Regions from separate parts of the Planococcus antarcticus DSM 14505 genome, predicted to be linked through region 1. Evidence: a T-box and tRNA genes for the amino acid it is inferred to sense, from the RefSeq annotation. Region 1 holds a T-box; the other holds one or more tRNA genes.
The links. A T-box is a leader RNA that pairs with one kind of tRNA and senses whether it is charged. The one in region 1 lies ahead of trpS (tryptophan--tRNA ligase), so its partner is inferred to be a tRNA-Trp.

Region 1 (15,307 bases):
TATCTCTTCTTCACCTGAAGTTCGTGAAAATCCAATCGGTTTTGGACCATTCAAAGTGGATAGCATCGTACCTGGTGAGTCTGTAACTCTTACTAAGAACGAAGACTACTGGCGCGGTGAACCAAATCTTGATGGCGTCACGATCAAAGTAATCAGCAGTTCAACAGTAGTTCAGGAGCTGGAAACTGGAGGAGTTGACTTGATCAGCGAATTCCCAGTGGATCAATTCCCTGACAATGCTGAAATGTCGAATGTAGAATATTTGGGAGCGATTGATCGCGCCTATACTTATATTGGCTTTAAATTGGGAACATGGGATGCTGAAAGCAACACAGTTGCCTACGATCCTGAAGCGAAAATGAACGATGTGGCGCTCCGTCAAGCAATGTGGCATGCGGTGGACAATGCAACAGTTGGTGAACGTTTCTACAACGGTTTGCGTTGGAATGCAACAACGTTGATTCCACCATCCCATCCTGAATTCCATGATGACAGCAATGAAGGAAGAACGTACGATCCTGAAGCAGCAAATCAGCTCTTGGAAGATGCGGGATACGTTGACACAGACGGAGATGGCTTGCGTGAAGATCCGGAAGGCAACCCGCTTGAAATCAACTTCATTTCAATGACTGGCGGCGATACAGCAGAACCATTGGCACAATATTATGTTCAGTCGTGGGAAGCGGTTGGGTTGAAAGTTAACTTGGAAATGCTCGAGTTCAACTCATTTTATGACCGCGTCGGAAACGGTGGAGAAGATGATCCAACTGTAGATGTCTTCCAGGCAGCATGGGGAGTTGGCATTGACGTAGATCCTTCAGGACTATACGGAGCGAACGCCATCTACAACTTTGCGCGTTGGGAAAATGAAGACAACGAACGTCTTCTTGCAGAAGGGCGCTCAGCAGAATCGTTTGACCTTGCATACCGCCAGGAAGTTTACAACGAATGGCAGCAGTTGATGGTCGACGAAGTGCCAGTATTCCCGACATTGTACCGTGCAGTCTTAAGCCCGGTTAACGATCGTGTATTAAACTATGCAATCGGCGATGGCACCGAAGTTTACTTGAATGAACTTGCAGTTAGTGCAGAATCACCAGTCACTGCAAAATAACAACCAAAGGAAAAGGAGCTGCGATTTTGCAGCTCCTTTTTATGTTATTTTCTTTTACGTCCAAGACCCATAGCATTTTCCATTTTGTTTAATGTCTTGTTTGCCAAGGAATTGGCTTTTACAGCGCCACTATCAAGAATTTTGTCCAACTCGTCCGAGTCGATCAAAGCAGCATATCGTTCTTGGATGGGTGCCAAATGTTCAGTAACGGCTTTAGCAACGGAAGCTTTGAAATCTCCATAGCCAGAACCTTCGTATTTGGCTACCAGATCGTCGATTGATACACCGGTCAGCGCAGTTTCAATGGTCAATAGGTTGGCTACACCCGGTTTGTTGATAGGGTCATAGCTGACGATGCCTTCAGAGTCGGTAACTGCGCTTTTAATTTTCTTTTCAATTGTTTTCAGATCATCCAGTAAAGTAATGATCGATTTTTTATTGGTATCGGATTTGCTCATCTTTTTCGTTGGGTCCTGAAGAGACATAATGCGTGCTCCATTTTTCGGTACACGGATGTCAGGAATCGTAAAAATATCGCTGTATTTGCGGTTAAACCTCTCTGCTAGGTCGCGTGTCAATTCGATATGCTGCTTTTGATCATCGCCGACAGGCACGATATCGGTCTGGTACAACAGGATATCAGCAGCCATAAGTGGAGGGTACGTCAACAATCCAGCTAGTACAGAAGCATTTTTGGCTGACTTGTCCTTATACTGCGTCATACGTTCAAGTTCGCCGATGGTCGAAACACATTGAAGCATCCATCCGGCTTGGGCGTGCGCTGGAACTTCCGACTGAACAAACAAAGTCACTTTCTCTGGATCGATTCCGACAGCCAGATAAAGCGCTGCTAACGCTTTGATGTTCTTACGGAGCTCTAAGCGGTCCTGGGGCATCGTGATGGCATGCTGGTCAACGATGCAAAAGATGCAGTCATATTCATCCTGTAGATCTGTGAATTGCTTAAAGGCTCCTATGTAATTGCCAAGTGTAACCGTACCGGTAGGCTGAACGCCTGAAAAGATTTTTTTCATCCCAATTCCTCCTCAAAATAAAAAACACAGCACACATCCCTTAAAAAAGGGACGAATGATGTGTTTTCCGCGGTACCACCCTAGTTGCCGTAAACGGCCACTTTTCTTCATAACGTGAAGAACACGGAACCGGCTACTGTTCATTCACCGGTTCAGCTCAAAAGTCCATTCAATGCAGCACTTCGTCTGTTTTCACCAACCACAGACTCTCTTTATAGAAGGAACTGCATTTACTTATCTTTTTCATCGCTCATTAATATATCTTATTATTATAATACATAAGCAATTTAAGAAGCAATACTAGAAACCGTAAATTACTAGACAAATCACCATTAACAGTAAGGTGACAGTTCCAGTAACAAGCAATAGAGAACTTGAAAATCCTAGTGCTTCGGAGGGTGGACGCATTTCATCATTTTCTAATGTGGTTTTTAACCTGAAGGCTTTTCTCATGCTAATCGTAAATATATCAAATACACCTGTCCGTACGACGAAAACCCACAAACCTAAAAACAGTAAAACTCCGCCATACATAAATGAGTTATTAATATATGACAGTAGCGAGAGATTTTCTTCTCGAAAAAATATAGTAGTAAAAATTAAGATTTGAATGATTCCTATGGAAAAAACAAATTTTTTCAAACTTTGCACCTCGATTCTTATCAATTGTAGAAGAAATATAAAAAAAAATCAAAAAAATCTTCATTTATCGTAGACGCCGAAAACGCTTACAAATCCAATATTCGTGCGGTGTCCTGTAATGTTAATGTAACGGAATTGTTACAAGAGTGTAAAAATTTCCAAAAAAAGTTCTGTACAAGAAAAAAATAATATGTATAATTAGCAGTGTACCAAAATTTTCAGAAAATTTAAGGGGGTCAATTTAGTGAAGAACAGCAAGATTTTTTGGCTATTAAGCCTAGTTTTAGTTCTAAGTGCTTTTCTAGCAGCATGTGGCGGTGGAGATACTGACACAGGGACTGATACTACAGACGACGCAGAAGGTACAGAAACAGCTGGGGATTTAGACTCAGAGCAAGTCCTTAACTTGATGGAAACTGCAGAAATTCCTACAATGGATATTTCTTTAGCTGAGGATGCGGTTGCGTTTAACATTTTCAACAATGTTAACGAAGGTTTATTCCGCTTAGATCAAGAAAATATTGCTAAACCAGCACTTGCTGATGGCGAACCTGAAGTCAGCGAAGATGGATTAACTTACACATTCAAATTGCGCGATTCTAACTGGTCAGATGGTACTCCAGTTACTGCCAACGATTTCGTTTACTCTTGGCAACGTTCAATTGATCCTGACACAGGTTCTCCATACGGAGCTTACATGATGGCTGGTTCAATTGTTAATGCTACTGAAATTGCTGCCGGCGAAATGGAAGTATCTGAACTTGGAGTGACTGCTGTAGACGATAACACTCTTGAAGTAAAACTTGAGCGTCCAGTACCTTACTTCATGTCACTAATGTCTTTCCCAACTTTCTATCCGCAGAACGAAGCTTTCGTAACTGAAAAAGGCGACGCTTATGCTTCTAACTCTGAAAACTTGATTTTTAACGGACCATTCACATTAACTGATTGGGACGGAACTGGTTTAACTTGGAAAATGCAAAAAAATCCTGAGTACTGGGATGCAGAAACAGTTAAACTTGAAACAATCAACGTAGACGTAGTAAAAGAACCTGCTACTGCGGTTAACCTTTACAACTCTGGTGAAAAAGACCGCGCTGGTTTGAGCGGAGAATTTGCTAGACAATATGCAAACGACGAAAACCTGATTACTGATTTGGAGCCAACAGTTTTCTACTTCAAACTTAACCAAGAACGTAACGGTGAAGAAAATGCACTTTCGAACGTTAACATTCGTAAAGCAATTGCAAAAGGCTTTAATAAACAAGATCTAGTTGACGTAGTTTTGGCTAACGGTTCATTGCCTGCCAACTACTTGGTACCAACTGAATTCACTATCGATGAAAGCAATGCCGATTTCCGCGAAGTCAATGGAGATCTAATCGAATTTGACGCTGAGGAAGCAGCAGAATTATTTGCTACTGGCCTTGAAGAACTAGGAGTAGAAGAAGTTACGCTTGAAATCCTAGGCGGCGACACTGAAACTGCTAAAAACATGGATGCATACTTGAAAGAACAACTTGAAACGAATCTTGAAGGCTTGACGATCAACCTTAAAGCTGTTCCTTTCGGAGTTCGCTTAGAGCTTGACGAATCACAGGATTATGATATCCAAACTGCTGGATGGGGACCAGATTACCAAGATCCTATGACATTCATCGACTTGTTTGTTACTGGATCTGCACAAAACAAAATGTCTTACTCTAACCCAGAGTATGATGCTTTAGTTGAATCAGCTAAAGGTGAATTGGCAACAGACCCTGCAGCACGTTGGGAAGCAATGGCACAGGCTGAAAAAATCCTTTTGGAAGATGACGCTGCAATCGCGCCAATCTATCAGCGTGGAGCAATGGCTCTTCAACAACCTTATGTTAACGACATTATCAAACATACATTTGGTGGAGACTTCTCTTACAAATGGGCATACATTTCGGGCAAATAATAATTTAATCCCGCTACTGTGAAAACAAAATAGAAAGAGAGTATATCGCATTTATGGATCGATATACTCTCTTTTCTAATGCTGAGTAATTGACGGAAAATTAACACTTTTTCGCTAAATAATGAATGCTGCAAGTCTGCATTTTCGATATGTTGGATTTGTTAAATAGAATCATTTTGGAGGTGCACTATGGCGAAGTATATTGGCAAGCGTTTAATTTATATGGTGATCACTTTAGCACTGATCGCTACTTTTACTTTTTTCTTAATAAAAGTTTTACCAGGGTCCCCCGTCGCTTCCGCAGATAAATTATCTCCAGAACAAAGGGCAGTCGTAGAAGCCAGATATGGATTGGATAAACCACTTCCGGTTCAGTATTTTGATTACATGTTTGGGCTATTACAAGGTGATTTAGGAATTTCCATTAACCAGTTTAAAGGAGCGGAAGTTACAGATGTCATTTTAAGCCGAATGGGTCCTTCAGCTCAAATAGGTTTTCAGGGAATGGTTTTGGGAACCGTTTTGGGAATTTTGTTGGGAATGATTGCAGCTCTAAGGCAAAACACATGGATTGACTACACCAGCACATTTGTAGCGATTGTCGGAATATCGATTCCTTCTTTCGTCTTTGCTTCACTGCTGCAATATTGGTTCGGATTAAAATGGGATTTGTTCCCGGTAGCTTTATGGAAGGATGGCTTCATGTCCAGCGTCCTGCCATCTGTTGCGCTAGCAATGTTCCCACTCGCTACGGCAGCACGTTTCATCCGTACTGAAATGATTGAAGTTCTTGGTTCGGATTATATTACACTAGCGAAAGCTAAAGGTGCCAGTGGATCAGAAATCGCATTCAAACATGCATTCCGGAACGCATTAATCCCGTTAATTACGGTTTTAGGACCGATGGCTGTAGCTATTCTTACAGGATCACTCGTTGTCGAACAGATTTTCGCAATTCCAGGCATCGGGGAACAGTTTGTTAAATCGATTATCGTCAGCGATTTCTCCATCATTATGGGAACCACTATTTTCTTCTCAGTATTTCTGATTGTGATTATCTTGCTGGTAGACATTTTGTATGGTGTCATTGATCCCCGTATCCGTCTTTCAGGAGGTAAAAGTTAATGACTCAGAAAATTGATAAAATTCCAGAATTGCCAAAAGGTTCGTTTGAGCGGATTACATTGGATTCTCAGCAGGCTGAACGTATCACAAAACCAAGTGTCAGCTTTTGGCAAGATGCCTGGTATCGCATCCGTAAAAACAAAGGTGCGTTGTTTAGCATGATCCTATTTGGCTTGATCGTTATCATGGCATTTTTAGGACCGGTCATCAGTCCGTACGAACCAAACGATCAAACCATCACTCATGCAAATCTGCCGCCAAAAATTCCAGTCATTGAGAACTTGGGAATTCTTAATGGTGTCGGTACTTTGGCTGGTGAAGAAGTTGACTTATATGAGATGAAAAATGTTGAAGTCAACTATTGGTTCGGGACAGATGGACTTGGACGCGATATGTTCTCGCGTGTCTGGAAAGGGACTCAAGTATCTTTATTTATTGCCTTCGTTGCGGCAGCAATTGATATGCTAATTGGGGTCATTTACGGAGGAGTTTCAGGATACTTCGGCGGACGTATTGATGACTTTATGCAGCGGATCGTTGAAATTTTAACAGGAATTCCAAACCTGGTTGTGGTAATCCTCTTTATCTTAATTATGGACCCAGGGATACTAGCCATTATCATCGCTTTGACCATCACCGGATGGACGGGAATGTCCCGAGTCGTTCGTGGACAAGTCCTCAAATATAAGAGCCAGGAATTCGTTTTGGCTGCCCGTACCTTAGGTGCGAGCGATAGCCGCATTATCTGGAAGCATTTAATGCCGAACGTTTTAGGGGTAATCATCATCAATACGATGTTCACCATCCCAAGTGCTATTTTCTTTGAAGCTTTCCTAAGCTTTATCGGACTTGGACTTCAGGCGCCGGATGCTTCGCTCGGAACCTTGATTAACGACGGTTATGCGTTAATTCAATTTGCACCGCATATTCTAGCATTCCCGGCCGTCTTGTTGAGCTTAATTATGATTGCATTTAACTTGATCGGTGATGGACTTCGTGATGCCCTCGATCCGAAGATGAAAGATTAAGGAGGAAAGTTAATAATGGAGAAAATTTTACAAGTAAAAGACCTTGAACTTTCCTTTAACACCCAAGGCGGGGAAGTTAAAGCGATACGTGGGGTCAACTTTGATCTATATAAAGGTGAAACTTTAGCAATCGTAGGAGAGTCGGGTTCAGGGAAATCTGTTACGACAAAATCCATTATGCGTTTACTGCCAGAACAATCGGCAGAATTTAAAAGTGGTGAAATTTTATTTGGTGGTCGAGATTTGACAAAATTGAGTGATCGGGAGATGCAGAAAATCCGAGGAAAAGAAATTTCAATGATTTTCCAAGATCCGATGACTTCCTTAAACCCAACGATGCCGATTGGCCGGCAATTGACAGAACCTTTGCTGAAGCACCAGAAAATTAGCAAAGGCGAAGCGAAAAAAGTAGCAATCGACTTGTTGCGTCTAGTCGGTATGCCAAAACCTGAATTGCGGATGAAACAATACCCTCACCAATTTTCAGGCGGACAGCGCCAACGGATCGTTATCGCCATATCACTGGCATGCAATCCGAAAATCTTGATTGCAGATGAGCCTACAACTGCTCTTGATGTAACAATTCAAGCGCAAATTTTGGAATTGATGAAAGACTTACAGAAAAAAATCGATACATCTATTATTTTCATCACACACGATCTTGGTGTTGTGGCGAACGTAGCAGATCGTGTAGCTGTTATGTACGGTGGGAAAATTGTTGAAATCGGTACGGTTGATGAAATTTTCTATAATCCGCAACATCCTTATACATGGGGCTTATTGAGCTCGATGCCATCATTGGACACTGAAGATGCAAAATTATATGCAATCCCAGGAACACCACCTGATTTATTGGATCCACCGAAGGGAGATGCCTTTGCTCTTCGAAGTGAGTATGCACTGAAAATCGATATGGAACAAAATCCTCCATTCTTTAAAGTCAGTGATACACATTCAGCTGCAACATGGTTGTTGCATCCGGATGCGCCTCAGGTAGAACCGCCTTTAACTGTTATTGAACGCATGAAAAAATTCCCAGGAAGCAGATATTATGAAGGGGGCGCGGTGTAATGGCTGAGAAATTACTCGAAATTAAAAACCTAAAACAATATTTCAATATCGGTAAAGCGAATGAAGTCCGCGCGGTAGATGATATCAGCTTTGATATTTACAGGGGAGAAACTTTGGGGTTAGTTGGCGAATCAGGTTGTGGAAAATCCACAACTGGACGCTCCATTATTCGTTTATATGATGCAACGGATGGCGATGTTTTCTATGAAGGCGAAAATGTTCACGGCAAGAAATCAAAGCAGGACTTGAAAAAATTCAACCGTAAAATGCAGATGATCTTTCAAGATCCGTATGCTTCGTTAAACCAGCGTATGAAAGTAATGGATATTATTGCTGAAGGTATCGATATCCATGGCTTAGCAAAAAACCAGACTGAACGTAAACAGATGGTCTATGATTTACTCGAGACAGTTGGGTTGAACAAAGAGCACGCCAACCGCTACCCGCATGAGTTCTCCGGCGGACAGCGGCAGCGTCTTGGCATCGCTCGTGCTTTAGCTGTAGAACCAGATTTTATCATTGCGGATGAGCCGATCTCTGCATTGGATGTTTCTATCCAGGCACAGGTTGTTAACCTATTGAAGGAACTTCAAGAGGAAAAAGGATTGACTTTCCTGTTTATCGCCCATGATCTATCAATGGTTAAATACATTTCAGATCGCATCGGTGTTATGTATTTTGGCAAATTAGTGGAGCTTGCACCTGCTGAAGAGCTATACAATAACCCGTTGCATCCATATACACAATCTTTATTGTCGGCGATTCCACTGCCAGATCCAAACTATGAGCGCAACCGGATCCGTAAATCCTACGATCCGGCAGTACACGACTATACAAAAGCTGATGATGTTCGCATGAGAGAAATCAGCCCTGGCCATTTTGTACAATGTTCAGAACGCGAACTAGAATCGATCAAAGCGGCTTCAGTGACCCTTTAATAGCAGAACGATGTCCTCTGGGACATCGTTTTTTTGATGGCTAGCATCCTTCTTTCTGCGCCGGAGGCTATGTTTACAGTGTCCATGGTGTTTCTTTCGAGAATGGCCCATGTATCGACAATTTTCTTATTTCAATTAGTCAAATAAATGATAGAATGGAAGAACAATGGATATAAGGGAGCTTTGATTGATAAAGATTCTTCAACCCTGGTTGATTGCTAGGAAATCCAATTGAACTTTTGCGATGTAGAGTCTCCGCTTGGAGAAATGAATGTTTTGTTGACCGCAAAAGCAAGTTAAAGGGGTGCAGAGGATGGCAAAATCTTGGAAATGGCTGGCAATTTTTGCAGCAAGTATCAATATAGCAAGTGCAGGCAACGTATACGCTGCTGAGGAAGACAAGGCTCCAGATTTTACACCACGAGCTTACCATACCGTTGAAATGGACTCACGGGTACTGGCAACATCGAAGCTATATAAGTTTGATTCAGGGTTGGAATTTGCCTATCCGGATGCTGTCCGCGGAATTTTCGTAACAGCCAATTCTGCTGGAGGAGAACGGTTTGACTCGTTGATTAACCTGGTCGATGAAACAGATTTAAATACTATGGTCATTGACATAAAAGAAGATATTGGCCACTTGACATACATACCTGAAGAAAGTTCCGCCTTGGCAGAGCTTGGAATGGGAAAAGCTTTAATAAAGGATCCGAGAGCAATGCTGGAACGATTAGAGGATAAAGAAATTTACCCGATTGCCCGTGTTGTTGTTTTTAAAGATACAGTTCTGGCGGAAAGCAAGCCGGAACTAACATTCATGGATGGTGATCAGGTCTGGAAAAATAACCGCGGAGAATCATTCGTTAATCCGTTTCTCCAGGAGGTATGGGATCATAACGTCCAGATTGCTATCGAAGCGGCTAAACTAGGGTTTAAAGAAATTCAATTCGATTATGTCCGGTTCCCCGAAGGATTTGAAAACCGTGCTGATGATTTAAGCTATTCACTTGGCGACTATGCAGATTCTGAAGTTGATCCTGTACAGAGAAGAGTCGAAGCAGTCACTGATTTTGTTGCTTATGCAAGAGAGCAATTAGAGCCTTACGGAGTTGAAGTGTCGGTAGACATTTTCGGTTATGCTGCAACTTTAAAGGAAGCACCAGGCATCGGACAAAATTTCTCAAAGATCTCCGGGAATGTGGATGTCATTTCATCTATGATTTATCCTAGTCATTGGACCTCTTATTTTGGGATCGCCAAACCGGATCTTGAACCTTACCAGCTGGTGGCTGAGTATGCCAAGGTGGAAAACCAAGTACTATCCACTTTGGACAATCCACCTGTCTCACGACCGTGGCTACAGGACTTCACAGCGAGTTACCTTGGGAGCGGCAACTACATGAGATACGGCAAAACGGAGGTAGAAGCTCAAATCAAAGCCTTGAATGATAATGGAATTGATGAATTCCTTCTTTGGAACGCGAGCAATTCCTATTCACCAGGCGTGGATTATACACCTTGACCTTTCGTGGAGAAATCGGTCTTAGGATTAAAAATAGTTTTTCCACATGCACAAAAGGGGTCTTCAAATAAATCGCTTAGCGCTAACCTCAAAACGGATCTTGTTAGTAGAAAGTGCAAGGCGATCTGTTCGGTCAAAACGATTTGTTCAGTATGTATTTGTGGTTTGTATGAAACTATTTTCTTTTTGAAACGTAATATATATGTAAAGGATTTATGTATAGGATTTTCAAAAGGAAGCTGTAACTGAGAATAAATAAATCCAGTTTGGAAGTTTACGACAAAAGAAAAAGGGGTAAATTAAGTTATATAGTCATGAAAGTATAAAGAATATATAGCTATTTTGTGACAAAAAGGGTAGTTTTTATTTTTTTTCTTGATAAATACTATTAAAACTCCTAGATACATTGTATAATGAATGTAGAGCCTCTAAACTATAATGATTCTAATTTGAAAAATGAATTACACTAATTTTCAAGAATCCGAAAGGAAGTGCTCCATTATGATGGTTACATTATTCACTTCTCCGAGCTGTACATCTTGCAGAAAAGCAAAAGCTTGGCTTGAGGAACACGAGATCCCGTATACAGAACGCAATATTTTTTCTGAACCTTTGACAATCAGTGAAATTAAAGAAATTTTACGCATGACTGAAGACGGCACAGATGAAATCATCTCTACCCGTTCTAAGATATTTCAAAAATTGAATGTAGATGTTGAGAGTTTACCGCTTCAGCGCCTATATGAGTTAATTCAAGAGCATCCAGGACTGTTGCGTCGCCCGATCATTATGGACGAGAAACGCCTGCAGGTTGGCTACAATGAAGATGAAATCCGTCGATTCCTACCACGTAAAGTTAGAGCTTATCAATTGCTCGAAGCTCAACGAATGGTGAACTAACAATAAGCACATCAGCTGTCCGGTCTTTATGGTATTTCATAAGAGATCTGGGACAGCTTTTCTTTATTTTAAATTAGTTGCAAAAATCAGTTGAGTAGATTAAACTCTATGTACTTGAAACTTGTCTTTGGGTATAGGCATAAACTTTTTCTTTGTCCGTGAAAAAAGTTATACTTGTGAAAAGAAACATAGCACGGCTCTGAGGAATGTTCTCTTAGTCCAAACCGTAAAGGAGAGGTGTAAAATGGAAATAGAACGTATCAACGACAACACAGTTAAATTTTACATTTCCTATCTCGACGTTGAAGAGCGAGGGTTTAGCCGTGACGAAATCTGGTTTAACAGAGATAAGAGCGAAGAGCTTTTTTGGGAAATGATGGATGAAGTCAATGAAGAAGCAGATTTCGTAATGGAAGGTCCGCTTTGGATCCAAGTCCAGGCTATGGACAAAGGTCTTGAAGTTACTGTCACACGTGCTCAATTAACTAAAGATGGGCAGAAGCTTGATATGCCTGATGATATAGAAGAACGTCGTAAAATGTTTGCAAGTGAAGACGCGGCCACTCCGGAATTTGATGAGTTCGAACCGGTTTTCGATGAACCTGATATTAAGAAACTTGAATATACGTTTGTTTTCTCTGAAGTGGAAGAATTGTTGCCGATTGCGCGCCGGTTGATGTATGTTCCAATCGAATCCGCAGTTTATCATTTCGACAACAAGTATTACCTTTATACAAATTTTGATGAAATCCTTCATTCAGAAGAAGATATTAAAAATAATGTCAGCATCATCTCAGAATATTTGCGCACATCACCGGTAACGGTGCACCGTCTTGAGGAATACGGAAAACCAATTTTCAAAAAAGACGCGCTCTCAAACGTACTTCATTATTTTGGCTAAGATCTCCTTCCGAGGAGGTCTTTTTTTATTGCCAAAGTCACTCTCGTTCCATAAACTAGAAGAAAGGAGAGTGATTACTATATTAGTGGCCAAAACTAGACAACAGGAATTGTTCTATTTGACCGGAAAACATGCTCGGGCAGAACTTAAGGAGATTCGTTTGCGGGAGAAATTCTTCTGTCCTTCCTGCAAGGCGCCGCTGCTTTTGAAAATCGGAGAAATTAATATCCCTCATTTTGCGCACCAAACTCGTTCAGACTGCGATCATTTCAGTGAACCTGAATCCTCTCTACATCTTCAAGGAAAACTTCTTCTATATCAATTCTTTCAACGGTTAGACTTAAAAGTCGAATTAGAAAGCTATATTCCTCAAATCCGTCAGCGTGCGGACCTTTTGGTCAATGGGCAGTTTGCGATTGAATTTCAATGTAGCACAATACCAGTCCCACTACTTAAACAGCGGTCAGAAGGTTATCGCAAGCTGAATATACGTGCCATTTGGATAAAAGGCTTAAAAGCGCCTTGTCGTGAAGAAATTGGGATGTTGCATCTAAAGACACATGAAGTAGAGATGAGAAGAAGTACTGAGCAAGTTTCTTTTCTTCTTTTGTTTTATCCACCAAGTAATCGATTTTATTATCATTCAAATTTGTTTTATGTGAGTACGAATCGTTGGGTGGGGAAAACCAAATCGATTGGGACGAACAAACAGGTTTTTCCTTTCGCTGTACCAAAAGCACTGACAAAAGAGGAATTTAATGTGGTGTTGGGAATTTTTCGGAATGCCAGACAGCAATACATCCGAAGTCAGCTGTATTTCGACAACCGGATAAAAAGTTTATATTGTCGCCTATGCTATGAACTGCGTCTGGATATGACGAATTTGCCGGCTTGGTTTGGGATTCCTATACTCGGTGCTGAATGTTTGAAGCAGCCTGCGGTATTGTGGCAATTACAGGCAGTTGCTGGCTGGGAGAAAGGTATTTCGGTGGATATGCTGATTGCTTCCGGAAAATTGGTGTTATCCAATCCTGCCCGAGCAACTCAAGCGACAGTACTGGTGTCAGATTACCTGGCCTTATATCTGATTTCGAAGGATCATTCTTCGAAAGATTTCAAACTTTTGGATATCGCCTATGATAACTATTGCAAAAGCTTGCGAAAATTGAGAAAATAAGATGTAGTTCGTTTCCCGAAAGAACGGGACAGAGGAGGAAATTAAATGGTGAACAAAGTATTGGCAAGAGAAGAAGTTCCGACAGAACTAACGTGGAAATTGGAAGATATATTTGAAACCGATGCATTTTGGGAAAAAGAGTTTGTCGAAGTTGCAGCTATCGGAGACAAAGCAGAGTCGTATCAAGGAAAACTACAGGAAAGCGCTGAATCCCTTTACGAAGTGCTGGTTTACAAAGATGAATTGACCGAGCGCCTAAGACGCCTTTATACGTATTCGCATATGCGCTACGATCAAGATACGACAAACTCGAAATACCAGGCGATGGATAGCCGTGTGAAATCTTTATTTGCAAAGGTATCGGCTGGCTTGTCGTTTCTGACGCCTGAAATTTTGGCTTTGGAGGAATCTGTATTAAACGGCTATGTGGAAAGCCATGAAGGTCTCAGTTTATACAAGCAAGCGCTTGAGGAATTGAATGCGCTCCGTCCGCACGTGTTGCCCGCAGAGCAGGAATCCCTGCTGGCGCAGATGTCCGAAGTAAGCCGAGCGTCTTCAGAAACTTTCGGTATGCTGAACAATGCAGATTTAGAGTTTCCGGAAATAGAAGATGAGTCGGGTGAAAAAGTACAGATTACGCATGGCAATTATATCCGATTTCTGGAAAGCAAGGATCGCCGCGTGCGTGAGGATGCATTTAAAGCAGTTTATGCAACCTATGGCAAGTTTCGTAATACATTCGCTTCAACGCTATCCGGCAACATCAAGCGTGATAATGTTGATGCAAGAATTCGTAAATTTGAATCGGCGCGCCAGGCAGCATTAGCTGACGATCATATTCCGGAAGCGGTATACGATAACCTAGTGGAGACCGTCAACAACAATCTGCATCTTTTACACCGCTACGCAGCACTGCGCAAGGAAGTACTTGGAATCGACAAAGTTCATATGTGGGACATGCATACACCTTTGGTCAAAGAAGTAAAAATGGAAATTCCGTATGAAAGAGCTATAGAACTTATGCTTAAAGGGCTTGGAGCACTTGGTGAGGAATACGTAGGCATTGTCAAAGAAGGCATCGATAATCGCTGGGTAGACGTGAAAGAGAACAAAGGAAAGCGCAGCGGGGCATATTCATCGGGCGCCTATGGAACTAATCCCTATATCCTGATGAACTGGCAGGACAATGTAGACAATCTATTTACTTTGGCGCACGAATTCGGACACAGTGTCCACAGCTACTATACCCGCGCCAATCAGCCATACGTCTACGGAGATTATTCGATTTTTGTAGCAGAAGTGGCTTCGACGACCAATGAAGCATTACTAAACGAATACATGGTAAATTCTACACAAGATGACCAGGAGCGTATTTACCTGCTGAACCACTGGCTTGATGGATTCCGTGGAACGGTATTCCGCCAGACGATGTTTGCCGAGTTCGAACACTTGATTCACAAAATGGACCAAGACGGTGAAGCATTGACTGCAGATCGCTTAACAGAAGTCTATTATGAGCTAAATCAAAAATATTACGGACCTGACGTCGCGGCTGACGAAGAAATTGGTATGGAGTGGGCACGTATTCCACACTTTTACTATAATTATTATGTCTTCCAATACGCTACAGGCTTTAGCGCAGCTACAGCATTAAGTAAAGTGATTTTGGAAGAAGGACAACCAGCAGTCGATCGTTACATCAATGAATTCCTCAAGGCAGGAAGCTCAGATTATCCAATAGAAGTGCTGAAAAAAGCCGGTGTTGACATGACCCAATCAAAAGCTGTTAAAGAAGCTTGCATGGTGTTCGAACAAAAATTAAACGAACTCGAAAAATTATTGCTGAATAAATAAAGCATAAAAAGAAGCAGCCTTAATGGGGTTGCTTCTTTTTTATATTATTTTTAAATAAC
Region 2 (15,307 bases), 1.5 Mb from region 1:
CAGAAAGAATTGGATCGTCTCGAGACGTCGTATTGGACGCCTCATGGCGACACTTGGCATCCAATCGAAATACGCACTGCCTTCGTACAAGCCGATGGTTACGCCTCCTAACGAAGCAACGTATCGAAACGTATTAAACCGTGAATTCAATCCAACAGAGAAAAGTGCCGTATTGGTTAGCGACTTAACGTACGTGAAGGTTGGCGGCCGGTGGAACTATATTTGTTTCCTTCTCGATCTCTATAACCGTGAAATTGTCGGGTACAGTCTGGGTGAGCGAAAAGACGCTGCTTTAGTTCAGCGTGCCTTCGCGACGGTCAAAAGCGACCTGGGAGCCGTGAACATTTTCCATACAGACCGTGGATCTGAATTTAAAAATGCCGGTATTGATGCCTTACTAGAGACGCATCAAATTGAACGGTCGCTGAGTCAAAAAGGAAACCCTTATGACAATGCGGTGGCAGAAGCTACGTTTAAGATTCTGAAGACGGAACTGATCAACGGCATGCACTTTGAATCCCTTAATCAGCTATCACTTGAGCTATTTGATTACGTCCATTGGTACAATCATATTCGTTTACACGGCAGCTTAGGCTACACCAGCCCTGTCACTTATCGAAACGCAGCCCTTAAAAAAGTTGTTTGATTTAGTGTTGACTTACCAAGTGGCGTTTTGTCTAATATGAGGTAACTTTTTAGATACCATAAGTTTGACCCCAGGTTCTATTTCAATCGTACTCAATCGAATCGCTTCAACGAATTCAAGCATATACTTATTCCCATTAACAACCGAATATATTATATCAAACAAAGCAGCAGTATGCTGCATACCATCTAACATGTTATCCATACCCACTGATAAAACCAGCATATCCTCACGCTCATTCGGCATAATAAAAGCAATGTTGAAATCTTGAATAACAGTGTGAACGAAAGAACCACCTTTTATTTTATGGTCTTTCACTGTAAAATTGCTGGGAAACAAAAAGACCTCTTAACTGTAATGAATCACAGTTAAGAGGTCTTTAAAGGGCAGGCAGGCCCTTTGATGATACCGGCGGTCGGGGTCGAACCGACACTCCCGTGAAGGAACGGGATTTTGAGTCCCGCGCGTCTGCCAATTCCGCCACGCCGGCAAATCATTATGGAGGCGGCAACCGGACTCGAACCGGTGATAAGGGTGTTGCAGACCCATGCCTTACCACTTGGCTATGCCGCCAAAAATTGGAGCGGAAGACGAGGTTCGAACTCGCGACCTCCACCTTGGCAAGGTGGCGTTCTACCACTGAACTACTTCCGCTTAAAGCTGGGGTACCTGGATTCGAACCAGGGCATGACGGGATCAAAACCCGTTGCCTTACCGCTTGGCTATACCCCATTAATAAGATGGGGCGGACGAGGGGAATTGAACCCCCGAGTGCCGGAATCACAATCCGGTGCGTTAACCACTTCGCCACGACCGCCACTTTACTATTTTATAAGTGCAACTCTCAAATGTATGAAAACTAGGGGCGGACGAGGGGAATTGAACCCCCGAGTGCCGGAATCACAATCCGGTGCGTTAACCACTTCGCCACGACCGCCATCATAAAATTTTTAAAAATGGCAGGGGCAGTAGGAATCGAACCCACATCGGAGGTGTTGGAGACCTCTGTTCTACCGTTAAACTATGCCCCTAAAAACTGGTGGTGGGGGGCAGATTCGAACTGCCGAACCCGAAGGAGCGGATTTACAGTCCGCCGCGTTTAGCCACTTCGCTACCCCACCGTAAAATGGTGCCGGAGAAAGGACTTGAACCCTCAACCTACTGATTACAAGTCAGTTGCTCTACCAGTTGAGCTACTCCGGCATGGAGATTTGGATTTAATAAAAAAATGGTGGGTCAGGACGGAATCGAACCGCCGACACTTAGAGCTTCAATCTAATGCTCTACCGACTGAGCTACTGACCCACTGTATTGAATAAAAATGGCGGTCCCGACCGGGATCGAACCGGCGATCTCCTGCGTGACAGGCAGGCATGTTAACCGCTACACCACGGGACCATTTGGTTGCGGGGGCAGGATTTGAACCTGCGACCTTTGGGTTATGAGCCCAACGAGCTACCGAACTGCTCCACCCCGCGATAATATGATTTAATTTTTCTCACTACATTCGTACTTTAATAACTGCATAGCTTTTATCATGTAAGAGTAAAATGGTGGAGGATGACGGGATCGAACCGCCGACCCTCTGCTTGTAAGGCAGATGCTCTCCCAGCTGAGCTAATCCTCCATGAAATTGGTGACCCCTACGGGATTCGAACCCGTGTTACCGCCGTGAAAGGGCGGTGTCTTAACCGCTTGACCAAGGGGCCATATGTTTTTTTGGGAATTTATCTTCTGGCGGAGAGCAAGGGATTCGAACCCTTGAGACGGTTGCCCGCCTACATGATTTCCAATCATGCTCCTTCGGCCACTCGGACAGCTCTCCAAAATTGGCTCCGAAGGTAGGACTCGAACCTACGACCATCGCATTAACAGTGCGGTGCTCTACCACTGAGCTACTTCGGAATAATTAATTAGACTGGCGACGTCTTACTCTCACAGGGGGAAACCCCCAACTACCATCAGCGCAAAAGAGCTTAACTGCCGTGTTCGGGATGGGAACGGGTGTGACCTCTTTGCCATCATTACCAGACTAATTTTATTTTGAAAGACAAGATTGATTATACCAATCTCACAGGTTTTTACAAGCTTTTTCATAAAAAAACTTTTCCTTATTCTTTCAAAACTGGATAAACGACATTGACCCATTGAAATTCCTCCATGATACATTGTTTGGTTAAGTCCTCGATCGATTAGTATTCGTCAGCTGCACGTGTCGCCACGCTTCCACCTCGAACCTATCTACCTCATCGTCTTTGAGGGATCTTACTTGCTTGCGCAATGGGAAATCTCATCTTGAGGGGGGCTTCGTGCTTAGATGCTTTCAGCACTTATCCCGGCCACACATAGCTACCCAGCGATGCCCTTGGCAGAACAACTGGTACACCAGCGGTGTGTCCATCCCGGTCCTCTCGTACTAAGGACAGCTCCTCTCAAATTTCCTGCGCCCGCGACGGATAGGGACCGAACTGTCTCACGACGTTCTGAACCCAGCTCGCGTACCGCTTTAATGGGCGAACAGCCCAACCCTTGGGACCGACTACAGCCCCAGGATGCGATGAGCCGACATCGAGGTGCCAAACCTCCCCGTCGATGTGGACTCTTGGGGGAGATAAGCCTGTTATCCCCGGGGTAGCTTTTATCCGTTGAGCGATGGCCCTTCCATGCGGAACCACCGGATCACTAAGCCCGTCTTTCGACCCTGCTCGACCTGTACGTCTCGCAGTCAAGCTCCCTTCTGCCTTTACACTCTGCGAATGATTTCCAACCATTCTGAGGGAACCTTTGGGCGCCTCCGTTACTCTTTAGGAGGCGACCGCCCCAGTCAAACTGCCCGCCTGACACTGTCTCCCATCCCGATCAGGGATGTGGGTTAGAATTTCAATACAACCAGGGTAGTATCCCACCGACGCCTCCTCCGAAGCTGGCGCTCCGGGCTCTAAGGCTCCTACCTATCCTGTACAAGTTGCACCAAAATTCAATATCAGGCTACAGTAAAGCTCCACGGGGTCTTTCCGTCCTGTCGCGGGTAACCTGCATCTTCACAGGTACTATAATTTCACCGAGTCTCTCGTTGAGACAGTGCCCAGATCGTTACGCCTTTCGTGCGGGTCGGAACTTACCCGACAAGGAATTTCGCTACCTTAGGACCGTTATAGTTACGGCCGCCGTTTACTGGGGCTTCAGTTCGCACCTTCGCTTGCGCTAAGCACTCCCCTTAACCTTCCAGCACCGGGCAGGCGTCAGCCCCTATACGTCACCTTACGGTTTTGCAGAGACCTGTGTTTTTGCTAAACAGTCGCCTGGGCCTATTCACTGCGGCTCTCTCGGGCTATTCACCCTACCAGAGCACCCCTTCTCCCGAAGTTACGGGGTCATTTTGCCGAGTTCCTTAACGAGAGTTCACTCGCTCACCTTAGAATTCTCTTCTCGCCTACCTGTGTCGGTTTGCGGTACGGGCACCTCCCGCCTCGCTAGAGGCTTTTCTTGGCAGTGTGAAATCAGGGACTCTGAGGTAAACCTCTTGCCATCACAGCTCAACGTATCAGGAATGGGATTTGCCTCATTCCACGCCTCACTGCTTGGACGTGCACAACCAACGGCACGCTCTCCTTATCCTTCTGCGTCCCCCCATTGCTCAAACGGCGGGGAGGTGGTACAGGAATATCAACCTGTTGTCCATCGTCTACGCCTATCGGCCTCGACTTAGGTCCCGACTAACCCTGAGCGGACGAGCCTTCCTCAGGAAACCTTAGGCATTCGGTGGACGGGATTCTCACCCGTCTTTCGTTACTCATACCGGCATTCTCACTTCTAAGCGCTCCACCAGTCCTTCCGGTCTGACTTCAACGCCCTTAGAACGCTCTCCTACCACGGATCTCCGAAGAGATCCATCCACAGCTTCGGTAATCCGTTTAGCCCCGGTACATTTTCGGCGCAGTGTCACTCGACCAGTGAGCTATTACGCACTCTTTAAATGATGGCTGCTTCTAAGCCAACATCCTGGTTGTCTAAGCAACGCCACATCCTTTTCCACTTAACGGATATTTGGGGACCTTAGCTGGTGGTCTGGGCTGTTTCCCTCTTGACTACGGATCTTATCACTCGCAGTCTGACTCCCAAGCATAAATCACTGGCATTCGGAGTTTGTCTGAATTCGGTAACCCGGGATGGGCCCCTAGTCCAAACAGTGCTCTACCTCCAGGATTCTCTATCTTGAGGCTAGCCCTAAAGCTATTTCGGAGAGAACCAGCTATCTCCAGGTTCGATTGGAATTTCTCCGCTACCCACACCTCATCCCCGCACTTTTCAACGTGCGTGGGTTCGGGCCTCCAGTAAGTGTTACCTTACCTTCACCCTGGACATGGGTAGATCACCTGGTTTCGGGTCTACAACTGCATACTCTGTCGCCCTATTCAGACTCGCTTTCGCTGCGGCTCCGCCTTCTCAGCTTAACCTTGCATGCAATCGTAACTCGCCGGTTCATTCTACAAAAGGCACGCCATCACCCATTAACGGGCTTTGACTACTTGTAGGCACACGGTTTCAGGATCTATTTCACTCCCCTTCCGGGGTGCTTTTCACCTTTCCCTCACGGTACTGGTTCACTATCGGTCACTAGGAAGTATTTAGCCTTGGGAGATGGTCCTCCCGGATTCCGACGGAATTTCACGTGTTCCGCCGTACTCAGGATCCACTCTGGAGGGGCAGGGTTTTCGGCTACGGGGCTATTACCCGCTGTGGCGGACCGTTCCAGGTCGCTTCGCCTAATCCTACCTTTTGTAACTCCGTATAGAGTGTCCTACAACCCCAAGAGGCAAGCCTCTTGGTTTGGGCTGATCCCGTTTCGCTCGCCGCTACTCAGGGAATCGCATTTGCTTTCTCTTCCTCCAGGTACTTAGATGTTTCAGTTCCCTGGGTCTGCCTTCTCATGTGCTATCAATTCACACATGGATACTGCCCAATTAAAGGCAGTGGGTTCCCCCATTCGGAAATCTCCGGATCACAGCTCACTTACAGCTCCCCGAAGCATATCGGTGTTAGTGCCGTCCTTCTTCGGCTCCTAGTGCCAAGGCATCCACCGTGCGCCCTTTCTAACTTAACCAATGGTTAATTAAAAAGTTGTGGCACCAAGTGCCACGCGTACATGAATTGCTTCATTTTTGTTTCAATGTCGTTTTATCCAGTTTTCAAAGAACAAGGTTCTCGCTTTCGCTTACAAAATGAGTGGTGGAGCCTAGCGGGATCGAACCGCTGACCTCCTGCGTGCAAGGCAGGCGCTCTCCCAGCTGAGCTAAGGCCCCAAGAAGAATGGTGGGCCTAAATGGACTCGAACCATCGACCTCACGCTTATCAGGCGTGCGCTCTAACCAGCTGAGCTATAGGCCCTCTTGAGTATAAGTATAGTGCTAATAGAAGATCAGTTCAGTGTCTCCACTGAAGGTGAACCTTCAAAACTGAACGCAAAACGTCAACCCCGAGAAAACCTCGGTTCCGAATTTATCCTTAGAAAGGAGGTGATCCAGCCGCACCTTCCGATACGGCTACCTTGTTACGACTTCACCCCAATCATCCGTCCCACCTTCGGCGGCTGGCTCCACAAGGGTTACCTCACCGACTTCGGGTGTTACAAACTCTCGTGGTGTGACGGGCGGTGTGTACAAGGCCCGGGAACGTATTCACCGTGGCATGCTGATCCACGATTACTAGCGATTCCGGCTTCATGCAGGCGAGTTGCAGCCTGCAATCCGAACTGAGAACGGTTTTCTGGGATTGGCTTGCCCTCGCGGGGTTGCAGCCCTTTGTACCGTCCATTGTAGCACGTGTGTAGCCCAGGTCATAAGGGGCATGATGATTTGACGTCATCCCCACCTTCCTCCGGTTTGTCACCGGCAGTCACCTTAGAGTGCCCAACTGAATGCTGGCAACTAAGATCAAGGGTTGCGCTCGTTGCGGGACTTAACCCAACATCTCACGACACGAGCTGACGACAACCATGCACCACCTGTCACCGCTGTCCCCGAAGGGAAAGGCGTATCTCTACACCGGGCAGCGGGATGTCAAGACCTGGTAAGGTTCTTCGCGTTGCTTCGAATTAAACCACATGCTCCACCGCTTGTGCGGGCCCCCGTCAATTCCTTTGAGTTTCAGCCTTGCGGCCGTACTCCCCAGGCGGAGTGCTTAATGCGTTAGCTGCAGCACTAAGGGGCGGAAACCCCCTAACACTTAGCACTCATCGTTTACGGCGTGGACTACCAGGGTATCTAATCCTGTTTGCTCCCCACGCTTTCGCGCCTCAGCGTCAGTTACAGACCAGAAAGTCGCCTTCGCCACTGGTGTTCCTCCACATCTCTACGCATTTCACCGCTACACATGGAATTCCACTTTCCTCTTCTGCACTCAAGTTCTCCAGTTTCCAATGACCCTCCACGGTTGAGCCGTGGGCTTTCACATCAGACTTAAAGAACCGCCTGCGCGCGCTTTACGCCCAATAATTCCGGACAACGCTTGCCACCTACGTATTACCGCGGCTGCTGGCACGTAGTTAGCCGTGGCTTTCTGGTGAGGTACCGTCAAGGTACCAGTAGTTAGTTGGTACTTGTTCTTCCCTCACAACAGAGTTTTACGATCCGAAAACCTTCGTCACTCACGCGGCGTTGCTCCGTCAGACTTTCGTCCATTGCGGAAGATTCCCTACTGCTGCCTCCCGTAGGAGTCTGGGCCGTGTCTCAGTCCCAGTGTGGCCGATCACCCTCTCAGGTCGACTACGCATCGTCGCCTTGGTAGGCCATTACCCCACCAACTAGCTAATGCGCCGCGGGCCCATCCTGCAGTGACAGCGAGATGCCGTCTTTCCGTGCCGCCTCAGGAGAGGCGACAAACTATTCGGTATTAGCACCGGTTTCCCGGAGTTATCCCGATCTGCAGGGCAGGTTGCCCACGTGTTACTCACCCGTCCGCCGCTAAACCAAAAGGAGCAAGCTCCTCTGGTTCCGCTCGACTTGCATGTATTAGGCACGCCGCCAGCGTTCGTCCTGAGCCAGGATCAAACTCTCCATTATAGAGAACATTTGACTGCTCTAGTTGTTGCTGGCACCATCCGAAGATGGCTTGATCTGCACAAAGCTGATCAGTAAGTTGTAGTCACGAACATCCAGTAGATGAACAACTCTGCTCCAATTGCCGGTGGCAACCTTCGCAAAAGTCGTGCTCGTGACGTCTTTCGTTGACGTTTTGCTGTTCAGTTTTCAAGGTTCAGTGCGTCCGTCCTATAAAAGCAACTTCTCTAAGTTATCATCGTTAAGCGAAAGAGTCAAGCATTTTTATTATTGCAAAAAAACTTAATTTCTCTTAGCGACGTGTATCATCATAATATACTTTCCGTATAATTGTCAACGATTAAAGCAAAAAAAGTTTAAAAATCGTAAAAACTTTAATGAACAAGCCATAAAATCATTATTCTTTAGCTTGTTTCATCACGATTTTCACAGAAAAAGAAGCTGTTCCAAAAGTCCGAATGAACGGCTTTTAGCAACAACTTTTCTTTTCTCTTTATACATCGCTACTACATAAGCATCCGTACTACTTGTTCATAAGTAAAAAGTGTTGACCCGTTCTACTCGCTTTTACACTTCCATTTCGCAAAACAAAATAACTTAGTTCCAGTTGGTCCGCATTGAAATGGTACAGAAGCAACGTTTTGAAATGTTCATTTTAATCGACCTTTATAAAATTAAGAACCAAAACCTGAATACAGAGAAAGACTGATGCCGCTCTGTTCCTCCTAGGTGAAAGCCGAGAGGAAGGACAACGTCTCTATCCTACAACATTCCCGGTTTAGTTTTTCACGTAATAATAACGGTGGAAAATTCCCTCGCTTTTTGTCGTAACACCATTAATAAAAACAAGATCCTTATCTATAAGATATTCAATGAAAACTTCAAGGTTAGATGAGTAGTTTTTTAATTCTTCTTGTTCATGTAATTCCTGAATCGTCCAGCTACTCTGCCTCTCCATGACTTCCCGTATATGAAGAGCTCCATCCTGTGTCCGAGAATGAATATAGAACTCACTTGCCAAAAATAACAGCTCCAGACGCTTATCAATCGGCTCAACGCTCGATATCAATTCTTCATACAACTTATAGATAGCCGGCTCCATTTGCTTTACCTGTGACCAGACAGTCACTTCCGGAGGCAAACCGTTTTCAAGTACCGCCAACCGTGCTAAATGATGTAACGATTCTACCATATGGTGATAGGCGTCCATATAGTTCCTTTCTTCAAAAAACACTTTCCCTTCCATATAACGGCGGATCAGTTTGGCAAACTCAATACCCATCTTGATTTTCCGTCCGTAGAAAGGGTAGTCTTTTAACTCTGTTTTCAACTTCTCCATAAATTCATTGCGATCATAAATAATACGGCCGTAGAAAAGCCAGTCAACAATTTTCCGGTTTGTGCCAAGCAACAGCCATTTATGTAGTTGCTTTTCGGTAACGATGTGCATCGCAGCTTTTTTATCTAAATACGTATAGTGCTTTGTGAAGACCGGTGTCTCATTTTCCTTGGTAATGATCAGTAGAATCGAATCAAACGTATCCGTAATCTGGCTGACCTTCTCTCTTTTTTCTACTAGAATCACCCCCAGTGTACTTTCTTGGCTGGCGCGTTCCTGATAAATAGGTCGTAGTATTTGTTCCATTAACTTTCACTCCTTGCTGTCTCTATCCCTTTCCGCCATAGGACTGAATGGCGTAGTTGGAAATGAACTTCAGCGCGTTTTAATTATCCCCCTGATTCGTAGAACCTAATCATTCTCTTTATATCAGACATTGAAACCAAATGTTTTGGCTTCTGCTTTTCTTTATTTCGACATATTTATTGCTGATTCCTTCATTTGAAAACCGATATCACTTTTTAAGGACATTTATGATATAGTATGATGGATGCAAGGAGGAAATAAACTATGAAACCTTATAAAAATAAAATCAATCGCATTCGGACGTTTGCGTTAGCGCTGATTTTCATCGGAATCGTCATCATGTACGTCGGCATTTATTTCAGAAACCATCCCATCGTAATGGTGATTTTCATGTTGCTTGGCGTCGTCGCGATTATCGGAAGTACAGCTGTCTATGCTTGGATCGGTTTACTTTCTATGAAAACCATCCCAGTTGAATGTCCTAATTGCGGAAGACATACAAAAATGCTTGGCCGTGTAGACATCTGCATGCATTGCAATGAGCCTTTAACAATGGATCGCTCTCTTGAAGGAAAAGAGTTTGATCAGGACTACAATAAGAAAAGTACACAATAATGAAAACATCCAGCGAATCAGTACTTCGCTGGATGTTTTTTCGCATCAAAAAAGAAGCATACTGCTAGTGTGCAGTATGCTTCTTTTGCTCTTAAAAATTTTATTGTGCCTTCGCCGTTTTACCTAAGCAAGCTTGACATGTTCCGTAAATTTCAAGGCGGTGATAGTCCACTTGAAACCCAGTGACATGAGAAGCCAAATGCTCCACTTCATCCAGTCCTGGATAATGGAAATCAACTATTTTTCCGCAATCGTTACAGATAATATGATAATGGTCATGTGTGACAAAATCGAAACGGCTGGAAGAATCTCCATAAGTCAATTCTTTGACCAGTCCTGCTTTTCTGAACACCCGTAAATTATTATAAACAGTTGCAACACTCATATTCGGAAACGTTTTTTCGAGCGCGCGATAAATGTCATCCGCTGTCGGGTGCGTTGTTGAGTGAATCATGTACTCCAAAATCGCGTGGCGTTGGGGTGTGATTCTTACACCTGTTGACTTCAAAGCATCAAGCGCGTCCTTCAATTGTACTTCAGACATCGCCGTGCACCTCACTTCATATATATTCTTACATTGTAATCGTTATAATCAGTGTACCCAATCAAAGTGGTGGGTGTCAAGAAATCACTATACTACCGCCATTTGCCACGCGCGTTTTGCTTTATTTTTCGTGTAGCCCTTTTTCTTTCCGTCCAAGACGCTGGTTCACCAAACGCGCTGCCACGAACAAAAAATCAGACAAGCGATTTAAATATGCCAAGACAGTCGGAGGAACATCGGTTCCGATCGACAAAGCCGTCCGTTCAGCTCTTCTAACGACAGTGCGCGCTACGTGAAGAGCCGCTCCGGACGGATGTCCTCCCGGCAAAATGAAGTTACTGAGCGGCGGAACTTCGGCATCATACCGATCAATCCACTGCTCCAGTTTAAAGACATCCTGTTCTTCCAACTTCCACTTCACTTCTTTTCCTTTCGGCGTAGCCAGCTCAGCTCCTACGTGGAATAAAGTCGTCTGGATTTCGTGGAAAACCTCACAAAGAGCTTCCTTTTCTTCAAAAAACTCGGTATTCATGTGCCCAATCGCCAAGCCAATCAATGAATTCGCTTCGTCACACGTTCCGTACGCTTCGACTACTGCATCATTTTTCGCGACTCGTGTTCCGTAGACTAATGAAGTGGTGCCTTTATCGCCAGTTTTCGTATAAATTTTCATGCTCAATACCCCTTTTCCATGTTGACCAGATTTGTCGGAACGGTTTGGTCCACAAGCCATTTTTTAAGATCTGGAATAAAAATATCCAATGCGCGCTCCACATACTTGCCAGAATGGCTAGAGACATGAGGTGACACAACAACATTGCCCATCGTCCAATAGGGATGATCCTGCGGAAGCGGTTCCTGTTCGAAAACATCCAGAACTGCACAGGCAATCTCTTCATTTCGCAGTGCATCTAGAAGAATCTCATCCGAAACCAAGTCGCCTCTTCCGAAGTTCATAAAGATGGCCGTTTTTTTCATCGCTTTGAAATGTACTTCTTTTAAAAGCTGCTTAGTTTCATCGGTGCTCGGCAAAATCGACAGGACATAATCAGCTTGTGGAAGTTTTTCGAGAATGTTTTCAAAAGAAATCGTATCGTCCATATGAGGAGCTTTCTTCCCCGACCGGTTGCACCCAATGGTATAGACACCGAAAGCCTGTAGCATCCGCCCGATCTCTGAACCAATGGCTCCCGGACCCAGAATCAGTGCTGTAGAGCCATTCAATTCTGAAGAACGTATCCTTCTGCTCCATTCCTGATTGCGCTGATTTTCATAAATCGTCGGAAGTGAGCGTTTTAAGGACAACAGGTGAGCCAAAGCAGATTCAGCCATCGGGATTTTATGGATGCCTTTAACATTGGATACAGTAATGCCACGTTCTGCGATGGCTTGATGAGGCAGTTTTTCAATGCCTGCACTAGCCACCATGATCCATTGCACCTTTTCAGCGGCTGCAACATCCTCCGCTGTTAGGTCTTCTCCGTAAGTGACAATGATATCGGCAGACGCCAAACGTGTTTTGTCTTTATAGATGAAATGGAAATGGACTTGTGGAAACTCGGTTTCTAGCCTCTGCTGTTGGTCTTCTTTTGGAATAAATGTAAATAGGATTTCCATAGATGTCTCTCCCCTTACTGATTGCTGATCGTTTTCAAGGTGTCCAGAACATCCTGGATGTGATTTGGAACTTTGACTTTGCGCCATTCTTTTACAACGTTTCCTGTCGGATCGATCAGGTACGTTGCACGTTCAATGCCCATGAATTTTTTGCCGTACATACTTTTCTCTACCCAGACCCCGTAATCTTCTGATACTCGGTGGTCTTCGTCCACCAGCAGCGAAAATGGCAAGCCGTGCTTTTCAATGAATTTATTGTGGAGATCTTCTGAATCCGCGCTGACACCCAGAATCACTGTATTGAGTGCAGAAAAATCAGCCTGAGCATCTCGGAAATTGCAGGCTTGAGTCGTACAGCCGGGTGTCATATCCTTTGGATAAAAATAAAGAACTACATATTTACTGCCGGAAAATTCCTTCAGAGAAACCATCTTCCCTGCTTCGTCTTTTAATGAAAATTCTGGTGCTTGTGTACCTTCCAATGCAGCCATCTCCATCACTCCTTTTCTTATCCTTATCGTACCGAACCCCAGCGTTAGTTTCAATTTCTTTGGCGTTTCTGAACAAGGTTGTCTACAATAAGGAATAGATTAAACAATAGGAGGCATTTCGCCAATGAACCATTCAACTTCAGAAAAGCTTCACGCAGAAGCATTGGAACATATCGTCGGTGGTGTCAACAGCCCATCAAGATCTTTTAAAGCGGTAGGCGGTGGATCTCCCGTCGCCATGGAGCGCGGAAAAGGCGCTTATTTTTGGGACGTCGACGGCAATAAATACATAGACTATTTAGCGGCATACGGTCCCATCATCACCGGCCATGCACACCCGCACATTACACAGGCAATCACGCGTGCAGCGGAAAACGGACTGCTTTATGGAACTCCGACACGCCACGAAATCACATTTGCTAAGATGTTGAAAGATGCAATGCCAAACATGGATAGAGTTCGTTTTGTCAATAGCGGGACTGAAGCAGTTATGACGACGATCCGCATTTCACGTGCATACACTGGTAGAACAAAAATGATGAAATTTGCTGGTTGCTATCACGGCCACTCTGATTTAGTACTTGTAGCTGCTGGATCAGGCCCTGCAACTTTAGGGACTCCTGATTCAGCAGGTGTTCCAAAATCTATCGCTGAAGAAGTCATTACAATTCCATTTAATGATATTGAAGCATTTTCAGAAGCTATGGATCGTTGGGGAGAAGAAATTGCCTGTCTTCTAGTTGAACCGATTGTCGGTAATTTTGGAATCGTTGAACCAAAAGAAGGCTATCTAAAAGAAGTACATCGCATCGCCCATGAAAAAGGCGCGTTAATTGTTTATGATGAAGTGATTACGGCTTTCCGATTCCATTATGGTGGTGCTCAGGATATGCTTGGCTTAGTACCAGACCTTACAGCACTTGGGAAAATCATTGGCGGAGGACTACCAATCGGCGCTTATGGCGGAAAAAAAGAGATCATGGAGACCGTGGCCCCTTTAGGTCCCGCATACCAAGCGGGCACCATGGCAGGAAACCCAGCCTCTATCCAAGCTGGCATTGCTTGTTTGGAAGTACTGCGTGAAGACGGAGTCTACGATGAAATGGATCGACTGGGTGCTCAACTTGAAAAAGGTATTTTGGCTGCCGCTAAAGAATTTGGTGTGACCATTACTATTAATCGTCTGAAAGGCGCTTTGACGATTTACTTTACCGATGTAAAAGTAGAAAACTACGAACAAGCTGAAGCAACTGACGGTAAAATTTTCGGCCGGTTCTTTAAACTAATGCTAAAGCAAGGAATCAATTTAGCTCCATCCAAATATGAGGCATGGTTTTTAACAACTGAACACACTGAAGAAGATGTAGAAGTTTCCATTCAAGCCGTCCGTCAAGCATTTAAACAGTTATAATTAGGAAAAATCATATTAAACGGAAGGAGTCCTTGAGTCAATGAGATTAGGTGCACGTATCTTAAAAACCGGCGTGGCCATTTCTATGGCCTTGTTCCTGGCGAACTTATTGGAATTGCCTTCCCCTGTATTTGCGGGGGTGGCAGCCATTTTCGCGATCCAGCCTTCCATCTATCGATCGTATCTGACGCTACTCGATCAAATTTATGGCAACTTAATCGGTGCCGCTATTGCTATCATTTTTGTATTAACGCTCGGCAGCAATTATTTGACGATTGGCGCAGCTGCGATTCTGGCTATCGTGCTGATGCTGAAGCTGAAATTGGAAAATACCGTTCCGTTAACTTTGGTGACGATGATCATCATCATGGATTCTCACTCTACCGACTTTTTGACTTTCGCTTCGTTGAGAATCAGTACTGTCATGCTCGGGATTTTATCAGCTTTTGTGGTGAATATGATCTTTCTACCTCCGAAGTACGAAACACGCCTCTTCACTTCAATCCATGAGGTCAGCGAAGAAGTGATTCGCTGGATTCGCGTCTCTATTCGTCACGCTTCCGATCATGCATCTGTTAAAGAAGACATCGATAAGTTGACGGAAAAGCTATTAAAAGTCGATCAATGGTATTCGTTTTATAAAGAAGAACGCAGCTATACTAAGAAACAACAATATGCTAAGGCACGCAAATTGGTATTGTATCGCCAGATGATTGCCACCTCCAAGAAAAGCCTTGAAGTTTTAAGGCGCCTGAACCGTTTTGAAAATGAATTGATAGAGCTTCCTGAACACTTCCATATGATGGTCCAAGAACGCTTGGAAAGCTTGGCTAGTTACCACGAACAGCTATATATGAAGTATGTGGGCAAGTTGCGGCCAGAGCATAGCGAAGGTTCTGGTGCAGATGCCATCATAAAACGCAATGAAGTAATGACAATTTTTGTAAAAGAAATAAATTTAGCACATGAGGAAAATGAAGACGAGTTTTCAGTTTATCATTTAATGCACGTCTTATCAGCCATATTGGACTACGAAGAGCAGCTGGAACATTTGGATTTACTCATTATCGCTTACTTGAATTATCATTCAGAAGAAGTAGACAGCGATCTTGAAAATGCCATATAAAAAAAGTGTGAGGCGATTGCCTCACACTTTTTTTATGCTTGAGAATGTATAACTTTTAGATTTTTTTGTTCAGACTCCAGCGCCCAGATCCCAGAGATGTAAACCACTTTGATTGTGCGAATGAAAACATGTCGCTTCCCTAAAGTGACTTATG

Region 2: it has a tRNA-Trp gene. The T-box ahead of trpS (tryptophan--tRNA ligase) is inferred to sense a tRNA for this amino acid. The anticodon was not compared.

Annotation. Positions count from the first base shown of each region.
Region 1 is NZ_CP016534.2:2,578,782-2,594,088, reverse strand. Features, by position in the region: gene opp4A (oligopeptide ABC transporter substrate-binding protein) at 1-1,114, shown strand, start outside; gene trpS (tryptophan--tRNA ligase) at 1,159-2,148, opposite strand; T-box leader at 2,193-2,404, opposite strand; gene BBH88_RS12965 (DUF3899 domain-containing protein) at 2,449-2,799, opposite strand; gene BBH88_RS12960 (peptide ABC transporter substrate-binding protein) at 3,035-4,732, shown strand; gene opp3b (oligopeptide ABC transporter permease) at 4,922-5,857, shown strand; gene opp3C (oligopeptide ABC transporter permease) at 5,857-6,885, shown strand; gene BBH88_RS12945 (ABC transporter ATP-binding protein) at 6,901-7,956, shown strand; gene BBH88_RS12940 (ABC transporter ATP-binding protein) at 7,956-8,894, shown strand; gene BBH88_RS12935 (putative glycoside hydrolase) at 9,208-10,416, shown strand; gene spxA (transcriptional regulator SpxA) at 10,921-11,316, shown strand; gene mecA (adaptor protein MecA) at 11,561-12,217, shown strand; gene BBH88_RS12920 (competence protein CoiA) at 12,288-13,394, shown strand; gene pepF (oligoendopeptidase F) at 13,440-15,248, shown strand.
Region 2 is NZ_CP016534.2:1,073,761-1,089,067, reverse strand. Features, by position in the region: partial or broken gene BBH88_RS05415 (IS3 family transposase) at 1-646, shown strand, start outside; gene BBH88_RS05410 (hypothetical protein) at 659-985, opposite strand; tRNA gene BBH88_RS05405 (tRNA-Leu) at 1,053-1,136, opposite strand; tRNA gene BBH88_RS05400 (tRNA-Cys) at 1,146-1,219, opposite strand; tRNA gene BBH88_RS05395 (tRNA-Gly) at 1,226-1,300, opposite strand; tRNA gene BBH88_RS05390 (tRNA-Gln) at 1,307-1,378, opposite strand; tRNA gene BBH88_RS05385 (tRNA-His) at 1,388-1,463, opposite strand; tRNA gene BBH88_RS05380 (tRNA-His) at 1,511-1,583, opposite strand; tRNA gene BBH88_RS05375 (tRNA-Trp) at 1,604-1,677, opposite strand; tRNA gene BBH88_RS05370 (tRNA-Tyr) at 1,684-1,767, opposite strand; tRNA gene BBH88_RS05365 (tRNA-Thr) at 1,774-1,849, opposite strand; tRNA gene BBH88_RS05360 (tRNA-Phe) at 1,876-1,951, opposite strand; tRNA gene BBH88_RS05355 (tRNA-Asp) at 1,969-2,044, opposite strand; tRNA gene BBH88_RS05350 (tRNA-Met) at 2,048-2,124, opposite strand; tRNA gene BBH88_RS05345 (tRNA-Val) at 2,198-2,273, opposite strand; tRNA gene BBH88_RS05340 (tRNA-Glu) at 2,281-2,355, opposite strand; tRNA gene BBH88_RS05335 (tRNA-Ser) at 2,382-2,471, opposite strand; tRNA gene BBH88_RS05330 (tRNA-Asn) at 2,477-2,551, opposite strand; rRNA gene rrf (5S ribosomal RNA) at 2,563-2,678, opposite strand; rRNA gene BBH88_RS05320 (23S ribosomal RNA) at 2,819-5,750, opposite strand; tRNA gene BBH88_RS05315 (tRNA-Ala) at 5,874-5,949, opposite strand; tRNA gene BBH88_RS05310 (tRNA-Ile) at 5,958-6,034, opposite strand; rRNA gene BBH88_RS05305 (16S ribosomal RNA) at 6,156-7,707, opposite strand; gene BBH88_RS05300 (nucleotidyltransferase-like protein) at 8,483-9,349, opposite strand; gene BBH88_RS05295 (YgzB family protein) at 9,614-9,964, shown strand; gene perR (peroxide-responsive transcriptional repressor PerR) at 10,065-10,508, opposite strand; gene BBH88_RS05285 (cob(I)yrinic acid a,c-diamide adenosyltransferase) at 10,630-11,181, opposite strand; gene BBH88_RS05280 (D-2-hydroxyacid dehydrogenase) at 11,184-12,125, opposite strand; gene bcp (thioredoxin-dependent thiol peroxidase) at 12,140-12,616, opposite strand; gene BBH88_RS05270 (glutamate-1-semialdehyde 2,1-aminomutase) at 12,741-14,027, shown strand; gene BBH88_RS05265 (FUSC family protein) at 14,068-15,153, shown strand.